DNA from 2 places in the Paenibacillus sp. N119s genome. Region 2 is predicted to be linked to the other one. Evidence: riboswitches for the same ligand, from Rfam matches in the RefSeq annotation. Region 2 holds a riboswitch; the other holds the start of a gene.
What was found. A riboswitch is a leader RNA that binds a small molecule or an ion and turns the genes downstream of it on or off. The one in region 2 is predicted to bind ZMP and ZTP.

Region 1: it holds a riboswitch for ZMP and ZTP, as region 2 does, so the genes downstream of both, AC5V8P_RS02290 (TIGR01440 family protein) here and AC5V8P_RS05315 (bifunctional 5,10-methylenetetrahydrofolate dehydrogenase/5,10-methenyltetrahydrofolate cyclohydrolase) in region 2, are expected to answer to the same signal.

The regions. Positions count from the first base shown of each region.
Region 1 covers NZ_JCAJRU010000008.1:29,018-35,344, reverse strand. The annotation lists gene spoIIR (stage II sporulation protein R) at 71-763, shown strand; gene AC5V8P_RS02305 (L-threonylcarbamoyladenylate synthase) at 944-2,227, shown strand; gene AC5V8P_RS02300 (manganese efflux pump MntP) at 2,370-2,930, shown strand; gene AC5V8P_RS02295 (low molecular weight protein arginine phosphatase) at 3,014-3,598, shown strand; ZMP/ZTP riboswitch at 3,677-3,758, shown strand; gene AC5V8P_RS02290 (TIGR01440 family protein) at 3,965-4,552, shown strand; gene glyA (serine hydroxymethyltransferase) at 4,673-5,923, shown strand; gene AC5V8P_RS02280 (carbohydrate ABC transporter permease) at 6,101-6,327, shown strand, end outside.
Region 2 covers NZ_JCAJRU010000024.1:14,024-20,350, reverse strand. The annotation lists gene AC5V8P_RS05330 (ABC transporter substrate-binding protein) at 1-469, shown strand, start outside; gene AC5V8P_RS05325 (stalk domain-containing protein) at 615-2,117, opposite strand; gene AC5V8P_RS05320 (cyclodeaminase/cyclohydrolase family protein) at 2,336-2,974, opposite strand; gene AC5V8P_RS05315 (bifunctional 5,10-methylenetetrahydrofolate dehydrogenase/5,10-methenyltetrahydrofolate cyclohydrolase) at 2,971-3,837, opposite strand; ZMP/ZTP riboswitch at 3,952-4,036, opposite strand; gene desA (Delta(5) desaturase DesA) at 4,249-5,310, shown strand; gene AC5V8P_RS05305 (sensor histidine kinase) at 5,372-6,327, shown strand, end outside.

The DNA.
Region 1 (6,327 bases), on a different contig from region 2:
ATAGGTTTAGACTCTCCCAAACCGGACAGACTGATAGACATGATAGAGTTTGGGTTTGGGGGGAACGAAGATGAGCAGTTGGATAAAGCAAGTTGCAATGATACTCTTTTGTATTTCGATATTAATGATGTCTTGGGAAGGCCAAAAGACGGATGCTGCGATGACCACAGGGGCAAGAGGAGCTGTAACGTCTGGAGTGACCACTTCAGGATTGAAGGTCATTCCGCACGATTCCATTCGACTGCGTATTTTAGCTAATTCCGATCGTCCAGAGGATCAGTTGGTTAAGCGCGAAATACGGGACGCTATTGTGCAGCAGATGAATACATGGGTGGGTGAGTTGGACAATCCACAAAGCCTGAATCAAGCCAGAGTATTGATTGACGCACATTTACCTGAAATTGATCGTTTGGTAGGTGCTGAACTTGCTCGTCGCGGTATAGCGTATGCTCATCAGGTAGAGCTGGCAAGTGTACCTTTTCCGACGAAAATGTACGGGGGGCTTGTCTATCCGGCAGGGAATTATGAGGCGCTTCGTGTTACACTGGGGCAAGGAAAAGGACAAAATTGGTGGTGTGTACTGTTCCCGCCGTTGTGTTTTATTGATGCAGGTAGTGGTGAAGCAGCAGCGCAAACTGTATCGGCAAAAACGAATCATGGAGACAGTCGAACGAAGGGGAATGGGAAGGAGCCAGAAGTACGCTTTTTTCTGTGGGATGCCCTTACGGGGCTGTGGAGCTGGGTGAGTGGCTTGTTTGCCTAAGTGCTTCGCCAGAGCTGTGAAAAAGAGAACGGCGAGTGTAAGTTTCCCCATATGTTATAATGGAACTTACGATAGATATACAGATGGCAGAGCCAATTTGAACTGATTTGTTACAGTAGATTTTTAAGGATCAGGGAGATGCACTGGCCTGTATGACAATAAGATATGGGATGATCTAATATGAGCGATAAAGTGAATCAAATGCAAGATATGCACGCAGGTCTTGTGAAAAAGGAAAAAGCTGCGCAGAAGCAGGCGTTACAGCCTTCTCACACACACTGGTGGGACGTAAGGTGCTTGGTTCCTAAAGAAGATATGACTATATCAACTATATCGTCTGCTGAGGTGGAAAAAGCGGATTCCGTTGGTTCTGTGAACAACGCTGATGGGAATGGTTCTGACGGAGTTTCGGCTGGACAGGCTCCAATCGCTGCGGAAGAGGGCATACGAGAGGCCGCCCTACTTCTTCAGGCTGGAGAGACGGTAGCCTTCCCTACGGAAACTGTGTACGGACTAGGAGCTGATGCGCGCAGCACTAAAGCAGTGGAGGCGGTATTTGCTGCTAAAGGACGCCCTTCCGACAACCCGCTCATTGTCCATATTTCCGATGCTGCTCAATTAAACGGGATGGTAGCAGAAATAAACGATACAGCCCGAGCGCTGATGAATGCCTTTTGGCCAGGACCACTGACTCTCGTATTGCCAGTAGTGTCACAGGCACTATCATCACGTGTGACAGCCGGACTGGACACGGTCGGTGTGCGCATGCCAGATCATCCGATCGCGCTGCGCTTGATCACGGAGGCCGGTTGTCCGCTGGCTGCACCAAGCGCCAACCGCTCGGGAAGACCCAGTCCTACCTTGGCACAGCATGTGCTGGAGGACCTGGAGGGCCGCATCGGCGGCATTTTGGACGGAGGTCCCACGGGGGTGGGACTGGAGTCCACGGTAGTGCAAGTCGGTGACGACGGAACCGTCACCATTCTGCGCCCCGGCGGCGTGACGGCTGAACAGCTCGCTGCGGTTGCTCGCGCCGTCGTATTGGACCCAGCGTTGGCTGCCACACCGGGGCAGGACGCCGATAGCCTGGCACCGCGCTCGCCAGGCATGAAGTATACACACTATGCGCCGCGAGGCCGCTTGAGTGTGGTACAAGGCCCGTCGTCTGATGAAGTGACGGGCTGGATTCGCGCCGCGCTGGCGGAGGCTGCCGCGCGCGGAGAGCGCACAGCGGTGCTCGCGTTCGACGACCATGCCGCCGGCTATGCCGGAGAACGAGTCTACACGCTGGGCAGGCTGGACGCGCTTCATGAGGCGGCGCAACGTCTATACGGCGTGCTGCGCCGCTGCGATGAGGACGGCGTTACCTACATTTTGGCGGAAGCCTGTCCGCCAAAAGGATTGGGAGACGCCGTTATGAATCGACTGCTTAAAGCGGCAGGTCATCGAATCATCTGTCTGTAGCATCCGTAAAAAATGAAGCTTCTTCTTTTAATTTCTTCTCTTTCCTCGTCGCTGTTTCGGGTCTTTTCAGTGCCTGCTTGTACTGATTTGCCCCTTGTCCGCATAACGTGTACAAGAACAGACGGACAATGGAGGGATGGATATGCTGGCAGCCTCTGCCGATGCTGGGCAGGTTGTAACGATTCTGATCATGGCGGTAGCGCTAGGGATGGATGCGCTGTCGCTGGGCGTAGGGATCGGTATGAAGGGGATACGCCTGCGAGACGTGCTGCGCATCAGTATTGTGATTGGCTTTTTTCACATTCTGATGCCATTGCTGGGAATGTTCACAGGCCATTATATGAGTTCTTTATTAGGCCATGTGACGACCTATTTCGCAGGGGGATTACTCATCCTTTTGGGCGGGCATATGGTATATAACTCCTTTAAAGGGGACGGCGTACAGGTGTTGGATCATCGGTCGCCTTTGGGTCTTTTGCTATTTGCGCTTGGGGTGAGCATTGACTCATTTTCTGTAGGAGTGTCTTTAGGGATGTTCCAGAGTGATCTGGTACTGACTGTCCTGGCCTTTGGCTTTTGCGGAGGAGCGATGGCCATGCTGGGTCTGTTGCTGGGGCGCAAGGTCAGCCGCAATCTGGGGGATTATGGAGAAGCGGTGGGTGGTGCTATATTACTGGCATTCGGCTTTATGTTTATGTTTTGATTTTAACGTGGACAGTGTAAAATAAATACAGGATTTTAGTAATCCTCTGTTTATATATTTTTAACATACGGGGGGTGAAGGCGTTGAAGAATATTTTATTTGTATGCACAGGGAACACTTGTCGCAGTCCAATGGCTGAGGGGATGCTGCGTAAACTAGCTGCTGAGCATGGATTGGAACTGGACGTGCGTTCTGCGGGAGTAGCTGCGATGGAAGGCACGCCGATATCCCGACATGCAGAGGCGGTTCTGCGTGATCACGATATTACCGATCAGATCACTTCAACCCCTTTAAGCGACGGGCTTGCCGAGTGGGCACATCTGATCTTAACCTTGACGCAAGGACATAAACAGCATGTCGTTCAGCGGTTTCCCCAAACGGCGGGCAAAGTATTTACGCTTAAGGAATATGTGGAAGACCGGGAAGCAGTGCTGAATGATGTACAGGAGTTAGATGGCTTGTATGCTTCACAGCAGTTGATGGCTTCATTGGGACAAGAGCTATCGGCGGAGGAACGTGAACGTATAATTGAATTGCATCAACGGATTCCGGGCTTCGATATCTCAGATCCGTTTGGCGGTTCGCGGGAGGACTACGATGTTACAGCAGCGGAAATCCGTACGGCTTTGCATAAGTTGTTGGACAAGTTAAAGGGTTCTTCCGAATGAAATAGGCACTATCCCTCTATTTTGTACGGAATTTGTTGATTTTCAGCAGCTAATCCGTTAAGATAAGGTGGAAAAATGAGCATCCGGTGTAACTGGCGACAAAAGTGGGATTAACCACGGTGGAGCATCGGATATACGGCCGGTCGCCTGGGCAAAAGAGCAATTCCACATAGGTGTGGACTGCTCTTTTTTCGTATACGAGCTACAGCAGATTTTCTGTTGTCTTCTTGTTCTTCCATTTTTTCTGCTCGAAATCTGAAACATCGGCTATAATATAGTCAGATTGTGATCAGGAGAGAGTGTGTTGAACTCGGGGCATAGACCATGCCTAGTCTCTGAGAGGCTGTTCAACCAAAGGAGGTTCCAATGGTAGAACAATTGGATCATGAGATTTCACTCGAAGCACAGACCGCTTCTGTCGTGGGGGAAATTGCAGAGGCAGCCAGTCTCAAAGCGGGTCGCCTGCTGGTTATTGGCGCAAGCACGAGTGAAGTGGCTGGAAGTCGCATCGGCACGGCAGGGGCGCTCGACGTGGCTCAGCAAGTGTTGTCTGGAGTAGAGTCCGTTCGCAGAGAGTATGGCTTTGATGTGGCGTTTCAATGCTGTGAGCACTTGAACCGAGCGCTGGTTGTTGAACGTTCTCTACTGGAACGATTAGGACTGATGGAGGTTGCGGCCGTTCCTGTTCGTACAGCAGGGGGGTCTATGGCTACCGTTGCCTATCGTTCTATGGACGATGCGTGTCTGGCAGCGAACGTACAGGCTCATGCCGGGATAGACATCGGCGAAACGCTGATTGGCATGCATCTGCGCCCGATTGCCGTTCCGTTTCGCCCAAGCCTTCGCTGGATTGGTGAAGCACGTGTGACGGCTGCGTTCACTCGTCCTCCACTTATTGGCGGACAACGGGCAGTGTACAGTCTGGAACAAGAAGCCGGCGGAAACTGCGATTAGCATTTGGCATGTCGGCATGTTTGTACTGATTTCTTTGCATTGATGATGAGGTACCCAACAGAGGAGCAGGCATTTGCTTGTATGCCCAACAATTTGACCATGGAGAGGGAGTAATCAATCATGATGGAACATCTGCGTAAAAGTGACCCGGCAGTGATGGAAGCAATGGGGCTTGAACTCAAAAGGCAACGCCACAATATCGAGCTGATCGCATCCGAAAACATCGTCAGCGAAGCAGTAATGGAAGCCATGGGCTCCGTGCTTACCAATAAATATGCTGAAGGTTATCCGAACAAACGCTATTATGGTGGCTGTGAGCATGTCGATGTCGTTGAAGATATTGCACGTGATCGCGCGAAAGAACTATTCGGTGCCGAGCATGCGAACGTGCAGCCTCACTCTGGAGCACAAGCTAATATGGCGGTATATCTGGCTGCTCTTCAACCTGGTGATACTGTACTGGGTATGAATCTGGCGCATGGCGGCCACTTAACACACGGAAGCCCGGTTAATGCCTCCGGCTTGTTGTACAACTTTGCCGCTTACGGTGTGCGTGAAGACAACTTCCGCATCGACTACGATGAAGTGCGCAAAGCAGCTTTCAAGCACCGCCCTCGTCTGATCGTAGCTGGTGCAAGTGCATATCCGCGTACTATTGATTTTGAAGCTTTTGCTTCTATCGCTAATGACGTAGGTGCGTTGTTCATGGTGGATATGGCGCATATCGCTGGTCTCGTGGCAGCAGGAATCCACCCAAGTCCAGTTCCTCATGCCCAATTTGTGACAACAACGACACACAAAACGCTGCGTGGTCCGCGCGGGGGTCTGATTCTGACCCGCAAAGCATGGGCGCAAGCGATTGATAAAGCTATCTTCCCGGGTACTCAAGGCGGACCACTGATGCACGTGATCGCATCCAAAGCGGTTGCTTTGGGTGAAGCGCTCCAGCCATCATTCAAAACCTATGCGCAAAACGTAGTTCGCAACGCACAGGTGCTGGCCGAAACACTACTGGCAGAGGGGATTAACATTGTATCCGGGGGTACGGATAATCACTTGATGCTGCTGGATACACGTAATTTGAATATTACAGGTAAAGAAGCGGAGCATGTGTTGGATTCCGTGGGGATCACGGTCAACAAAAACGCCATTCCGTTTGACCCAACAAGTCCGTTCGTTACCAGCGGCATCCGTATTGGTACACCTGCTGCAACTTCTCGTGGTATGGATGAAGAGGCTATGGTTAAGATTGGTAAAATTATTGCGGACACCCTTAAAAATCCAAAAGATGACACGGTATTGTCCAAAGCAAGCCAAGCGGTTGGCGAGTTGACAGATAAGTTCCCGATCTATCCAGGAACGCAATACTAATTCGTCGTCATTTCATATTCTTTATGTTTATAAGGCTTTTTCCCTTCCATTCGTGGAGGGGAAAAGGCCTTTTTTTTGATTTCAAACGACTCGGAACCTGCGTTTTTGGGTAATAAGCGATTACAGTAAGGATTATGCGCATTTTCCTTCAAGATCTACGACAAAGGAGTGATTGCATTGAGTCAAAGAAAATCCGCGCAATTATTGCAGCAGCTCATATTTGTGGGACCGATGGCGTTGTTTTTCGTCTTGATTATGGTCATTCCGTTTCTGCTGGGGCTTTATTATTCCATGACGAACTGGGATGGCGTATCTGAACATGTCCGATGGCTCGGGCTAGGGAATTACATTCATATTTTTAGAGATGATCCAGATTTCCGTAATGCTTTCTGGTTTACGGTCCG
Region 2 (6,327 bases):
CACCTTTGATAAAAAGGCTGCTGAAGGTCGCGCTCGTCTGAAAGGTGTTATTGACGAAAAGGCAACCTTCGGTTTGTATGAGTTGACGGACAAGAACGCGCTTTGGATCTTTGGCGACAATGCGGGTCGAGGCGGACAAGCCGTATACAATGCGCTCAAACTGAATATGCCGAAAAAGACAGCTAATTCCAAGGAACAAACGGTGCAGCTTTCAATGGAGGTACTGCCGCAGTATGACGCAGATTACATGTTCCTGACAACCTATGATCCAGACAAAAAGGGTGCCGCGCTTAAGCAACTGAAATCGTCTGCTGTGTGGGGTAATCTGCCTGCGGTGAAGAAGAATAGAGTATTCTTTAATGATTTTGATACTTACTATCGCTACGATCCGATCGCTATTACCGGACAGATTGATATGATTGTGGATATGCTGATTGAAAGAGAGAAAGAAAATAAAGCTAAAAAATAGGTGTGAGATTCACAGGGTATAAGCACTTCACTACACGGACAACGAGCCGGAGTGAGGTGCTTTTTTGTTGAGCAGATACCAAGAATGAACAGAGCAGAGGCAAAGGCATAGAGTTGGACTGCAGCATATTCACTAATCAATTCTTTTATTTCGTCGTAATTACGATAGTATCTTCTTTTTGTATCCAATCTACCTTGGCTCCCAGTGTCTCGCTGATGAGCCTCAGTGGAAGATAACCAATACCGTTCACCATGAAGGGCGGATTGGTGAGTTCTACAGATTTACTGTTCACTTTTGTTTGGCTGGTTTTTAAATTTATTTCTATAGAGATGGGATGGTCGCCTACCTTGGAATGATCTATTTTTGCTATTTTGCTGTTGTAATCATATGTGACCTCGGCCCCTAGTTTGTCAAATACGGAGCGGAGAGGAATAAACGCCTGCCCGTTGCGCGTGATTACACCGTTACTTAGGGGGACAGGTGTATTGTTGAGACGGACGAGAATCGGCTTTTGCACAGGAACTGGCGTACTATAAAAAAACTCATAATCGCCTATACCGAGTTGCGCATGTTTGTTAACCCCCCAGCCCCACAAAGCGCCGTCGGCTTTTTGCATGATGATGTGTCGTGGGCCTGCTTTGATGCTTTGAATATTTTGAGCAAGTAATGCAAAAGGGACATGGGATGATAGCTTTTCGCCATCTAGAGATGCGACATATACATTACCAGCAGTGGTGAGAGCAAGAATGGAGCGTTCAACGAAAAAGGCGTCTTTAACATTCTGCACCCCTTTTAATAATACAGGTGTATTATCGTTGTGATAGGTTGTATTGTCTAAGGCACCTGTAACGGTAGCCCCCCAGAACCATAGCCGGCCTTGCTGATCAATCGCGAGATTGGAATACCTGTTGGCTTTGATGGTCTTGATGCCCGATAAGGTATGAATTTGTGATACGGCTGGCGTTTCGGATGGGGCTGCATTTTTATCAAATTCTTTGGGCCATGTCCATACGGTGCCATCTTTTTTTAAGGCTATATTTTTAGCAATTGCCGTAATATCTTTTAATGATGAAATAGGTTCGAAGCCCTGCAAGGTTTTTGTGTTTTTCCATACACTGCCGTCATTCTTTAGGAATATCCAGCGTTCCTCATAATTGGGTCTTTCTTCATAGTAACTATCGATATCGGCAACCTCGTCGATGCCAGACAGGGTTTGAAAAGGACCAAAGGTATTTTTATCTTCGAGTCGATCAGCTAAAAATATATTCCCCTCGTTGTTCAGAGCGAGTACATGGTCATTTAAACTGCTTACAGCTACGAGATTCTGTAGTCCTTCCAGGGGAACCAATTTCACGGATTCAGCAATGTTGTTTCTAGGCACATACCAAGCAGAGTGGTCTTGCAAGGTAAACACCAGATCGCCTTCGTTGATAATATTAGAGAATGTTTTTACAACGTTCGGCTTACCCTCTACACGAGTTGGTACGGATTGATTATAGCCCCACAGCCATAAGCTTCCATCGGATTGAATTAAACTTTCGGAATCATAGGAGTGAATATGGAATGTGGAATTATCTCCGGCCGCCCACACGCTGGGACTGAGCAGCAATAACGTGATGATACTCAGTAATAGAGCACGTCTTTTCATACGATTTTCCTCATTTCTTGATCCATGTATATACGAGAAAAAAATGATCTTAAAGAATATCTCTTATCCATAGACGAAGAAAGTATAGAAAAGTTTTCCATAGTTAATGAATTGCAATAAAATAACCTCCAAACTCAACGATTAAAGATGGTTTGGAGGTTATTTCTAATTAGCAAGTAGCAGAAATACAGGTTAGTACAGCTAATGCATAGTATGAGCTAACTACTCGCGATTCGACTGCGCACGGTCAATAAGGTTTGCTCTTTGATTTGTGCGATTTCACGGAGGAGTGCGGCTGTTTTGGCTTCGTAGGATTGTTTGACATCCAAGTCCTTGAGCGAGGCAAGGTTAATGTCAATGGTAAGCAGGGCAGATTGAGCAGCTGCTTCGAACAGAATCGCACCGATGCCCAGATCAGAGATCACATTTTTATTGGCTATTTCCACAATGTTGTAGGCTTGTGATAATCCGTCCCGGCACACTTCCAGCAGGCGCATAGGTACCTCAATGGCAGCAATCACCGCTGTTTGTAAGGAATGGGTCCGATAGCGCTTTTCTTCGTCTGTTTCTTTGGGCAAACGCAGCGCGGTCATGTACTGTTCAAAGGATTGGATGTCTGCGGCCATTAGTTCCTCGCAATGTGTAGACAATCTTTCCATATTGCTAATGACTTGCGTCATTTGTTCACGGAATTGCGCGAATTTTTCTCCTTGCGAAAGGTTAGCGGTCATGGAGGTCATAGCTGCGCCTAGTGCCGCAGCCAGCGCGGATACACTTCCTCCACCGGGGGTAGGCGCTGCACTTGCAGCTTCTTTTAGAAAATGTCCGATGGACTGATTCCACGACAGTTCACTCATGAATAAACCACCTCTCTGGAGTAGTGTTGCAGACGTATCGCTTTGAGCAAATTTTTATACAAAATTGCAGTCGTTAAGGTACCCACACCGCCGGGCACGGGAGAAATGGCATGTACCTTTTCTACAACGTCCGGTGCAGCGTCACCCACGATTTTTCCCTCCAGCGTCTCATTTATTCCTGCGTCTACCAAAATCAAACCGGGGTGAACCATATCCCGCGTTATCACATCAGGACATCCAACTGCGACGAAGGCGATGTCTGCATGGCTCAGATGCTCTGCAATATCACGCGTACCTGCATGACAAGCGGTGACGGTGGCATTTTCTCTTTGCAGCATGTGGAAAAGGGGAAGTCCCACTGTCTGCCCGATGCCCACGAGCGTAACATTTTTGCCTGCCAAGGAGTGGCCGTAATGCTTGAGCAACTCGATACAAGCTTGAGGTGTAGCGGGGTATAGCCCTGCGTCACCCGTTACGGTAGCCAGCTTGTTGTCAGGTGTAATTCCATCAATATCCTTGTAGGGGGCGATGGACTGTTTAATAACGGAGGCGGAAAGATGTTGAGGAAGCGGGAGTTCCAGCATAATGCCATGTACATGGGATGCATCATTTAGGGTGCCGATCAGATGCAGAAGTTCTGCTTCGCTAACATGACGATCAAACGTATGGAGATGAAATGAGATGCCCAGCTTCTCTGCTATTTTTTGCTTGGTACGTGCATAGTATGCAGATGCCGGATCACCCTCTACCAACAGGGTCGCCAGATGGGGACGGTGTCCTTGCTGTTTCATTTGCTCTACTTGGGAACGGATCGTTGCATACACTTGCTCAGCTGCTTCTTTGGATTTCATAATAATTGCCATAGTCCGAGCCTCCTCTGAATTTATCGCATAATAGAATCAACAGGGTGTCATGGTCTTATAAAACGAAAAAAAAGTATTTGCACAAGGTCGTCAAGACAGACGAATCCTCTGCAAATACTTCTCCCAGGCGAACGGTACGCTTTGTTTGTATGCTCCCTCGTGGTTGATTCCACTGACTTCGCCAGTCACATACAGCGTTATATATCTTATATTTTAGCAAATAATCATTAGAAAAGAAACCCGCGAACATTTGGAAAACAGAGGATACAGCTTGCCTATATGACAAATGTCATATACTCGAACTGACGTTTATGACTACAGCGAATTTACCAGTCTCCTTATACTGAGCTTAGATCAACATGTATGCCTGACAGGATCAAGGTATGGGCTGCATTTTAAAGGAGGATCATAATGGGTATGACACAACTCCCGTTAGCTCAATTGAAAAAAAATATGGCTCCCTACGAAAAAATAAACACGAAATCCAGCGTTCTGCAACTGATCAATACCTTGGGACCGCTGATCCTATTGTGGTATGCCGCTTATCTTAGCCTGGCGGTTTCTTACTGGCTGACGCTTCCAATTACTATGATTGCAGCTGGATTTGTGGTACGGACGTTTATTATTTTTCACGATTGTGGTCATCAATCTTTTTTCAAAAGTCGCAAGCTGAACGATATGGTGGGAACGATTACAGGGATTATTACGCTCTGCCCTTATCACCAATGGAAAAATAGTCACGCGATCCACCATGCAACCAGCAGTAATCTGGATAAAAGAGGCACAGGGGATATGTGGGTGCTTACGGTAGAAGAGTACACAGCGGCATCCACATGGACACGGCTGGCCTATCGTATATATCGAAATCCTTGGGTGATGTTCGGACTAGGTCCGATCTATACTTTTTTGATTTCCTATCGGTTTAATGTCAAGACAGCCAAACGTAAGGAAAGAATAAATACCTATGTGACAAATATATCCATTGTCGCCTTGTATGCACTGTTGTGCTGGGCTATTGGCTGGCAGGCTTTTCTTCTGGTCCAGGTGCCTATCTTTTTTGTTTCTGGTATGTTGGGAATCTGGCTGTTCTACGTGCAACATCAGTTTGAGGATTCGTATTTTGAGCATGATGAAGAGTGGAGTTATATTAATGCGGCGGTAGAAGGCAGTTCTTACTACAAGCTTCCTAAAGTATTACAATGGATTACGGGTAATATTGGTTTTCATCACGTTCACCACTTGAGCCCAAAAGTGCCAAATTACAATTTGGAAAAGGCGCATGAAGCGACACCGTTGCTTCAAAAGGCGACCACGATCACGATGAGTAGCAGTTTGCAATCTTTGAAGTTCCGCTTGTGGGATGAAAGCACAAAAACCTTTCTGACCTTTAAACAAGTAAAGCCGCTACTTAGCAAACATGTGCGCACTTCAAACCCCATCCCTACACCTGTTGTAAGCACGGAGAGAAAATAACGTTTGTACGGATATGGGTATGATAAGATAAGGGATATCTAAAGTAGAAAAGGGTGGCAGGATGCAAAAGTGGTATCAGATTTTCCAAAGAAATACGGGGCTCAGCCCTTATGTATGGGTCGTCTTTTATATCCTGCCCTTTTACTATTTTAGCTCCTCATCTACAAGTCATATCATTCTGGGTACCGCGATTATTTTGGTGTTTTTTGCTTGCTATGTACTGGCTTTTGTCTCTCAAGGCTGGCTCATATACTTTTGGACCAGTGTGCAGATCGCGATATCGATTACAATGACGCTGCTATTTAGCTATATGTATTTTTCTATATTTATTGCTTATTTGATCGGTAATATGAAAAGTAAGGCCGCATTTACAACGCTGTATATTACTTTAATGGTTATTACGATTGGGTTAATCAATTACGGCTTTGTTTCACAGAATCCCGTTTTTATTAAGCAGATTCCTTTTATCCTGCTCAATCTGATCGGTGTCATCCTGCTTCCGATTACGAATTTTAATCGCAACAAAAGTGATCGGCTTCAGGTTCAATTAGAGGATGCCAATAAAAAAATATCGGAATTGATCAAGCTGGAGGAACGGCAAAGAATCGCCCGTGACCTGCACGATACCTTGGGTCAGAAGCTGTCACTCATTGGGCTGAAGAGTGATTTGGCGGGCAAGTTGCTGGACCAGTACCCCGAACGGGCTCATGCCGAAATTAATGATGTTCGTCTTACAGCGAGAAGTGCGTTAAAAGAAGTACGGGAAATGGTTACTCAAATGCGCGGCATGAGGCTGGAGGATGAATTGCTACGTGTTCGGCAAATTTTAAAGGCTGCTCATATCGAACTGACCTTGGAGGGAGACCCGAAGCTGGAGCATACGTCATTAATGAATGAAAACGTGCTGAGTATGTGTATGAAGGAAGCTGTAACCAATGTAGTGAAACACAGTGGAGCTACCGCTTGCTCCATTACCATTGAACCGTCTCGTAAGGAATTGACCCTGCGAATTCAGGA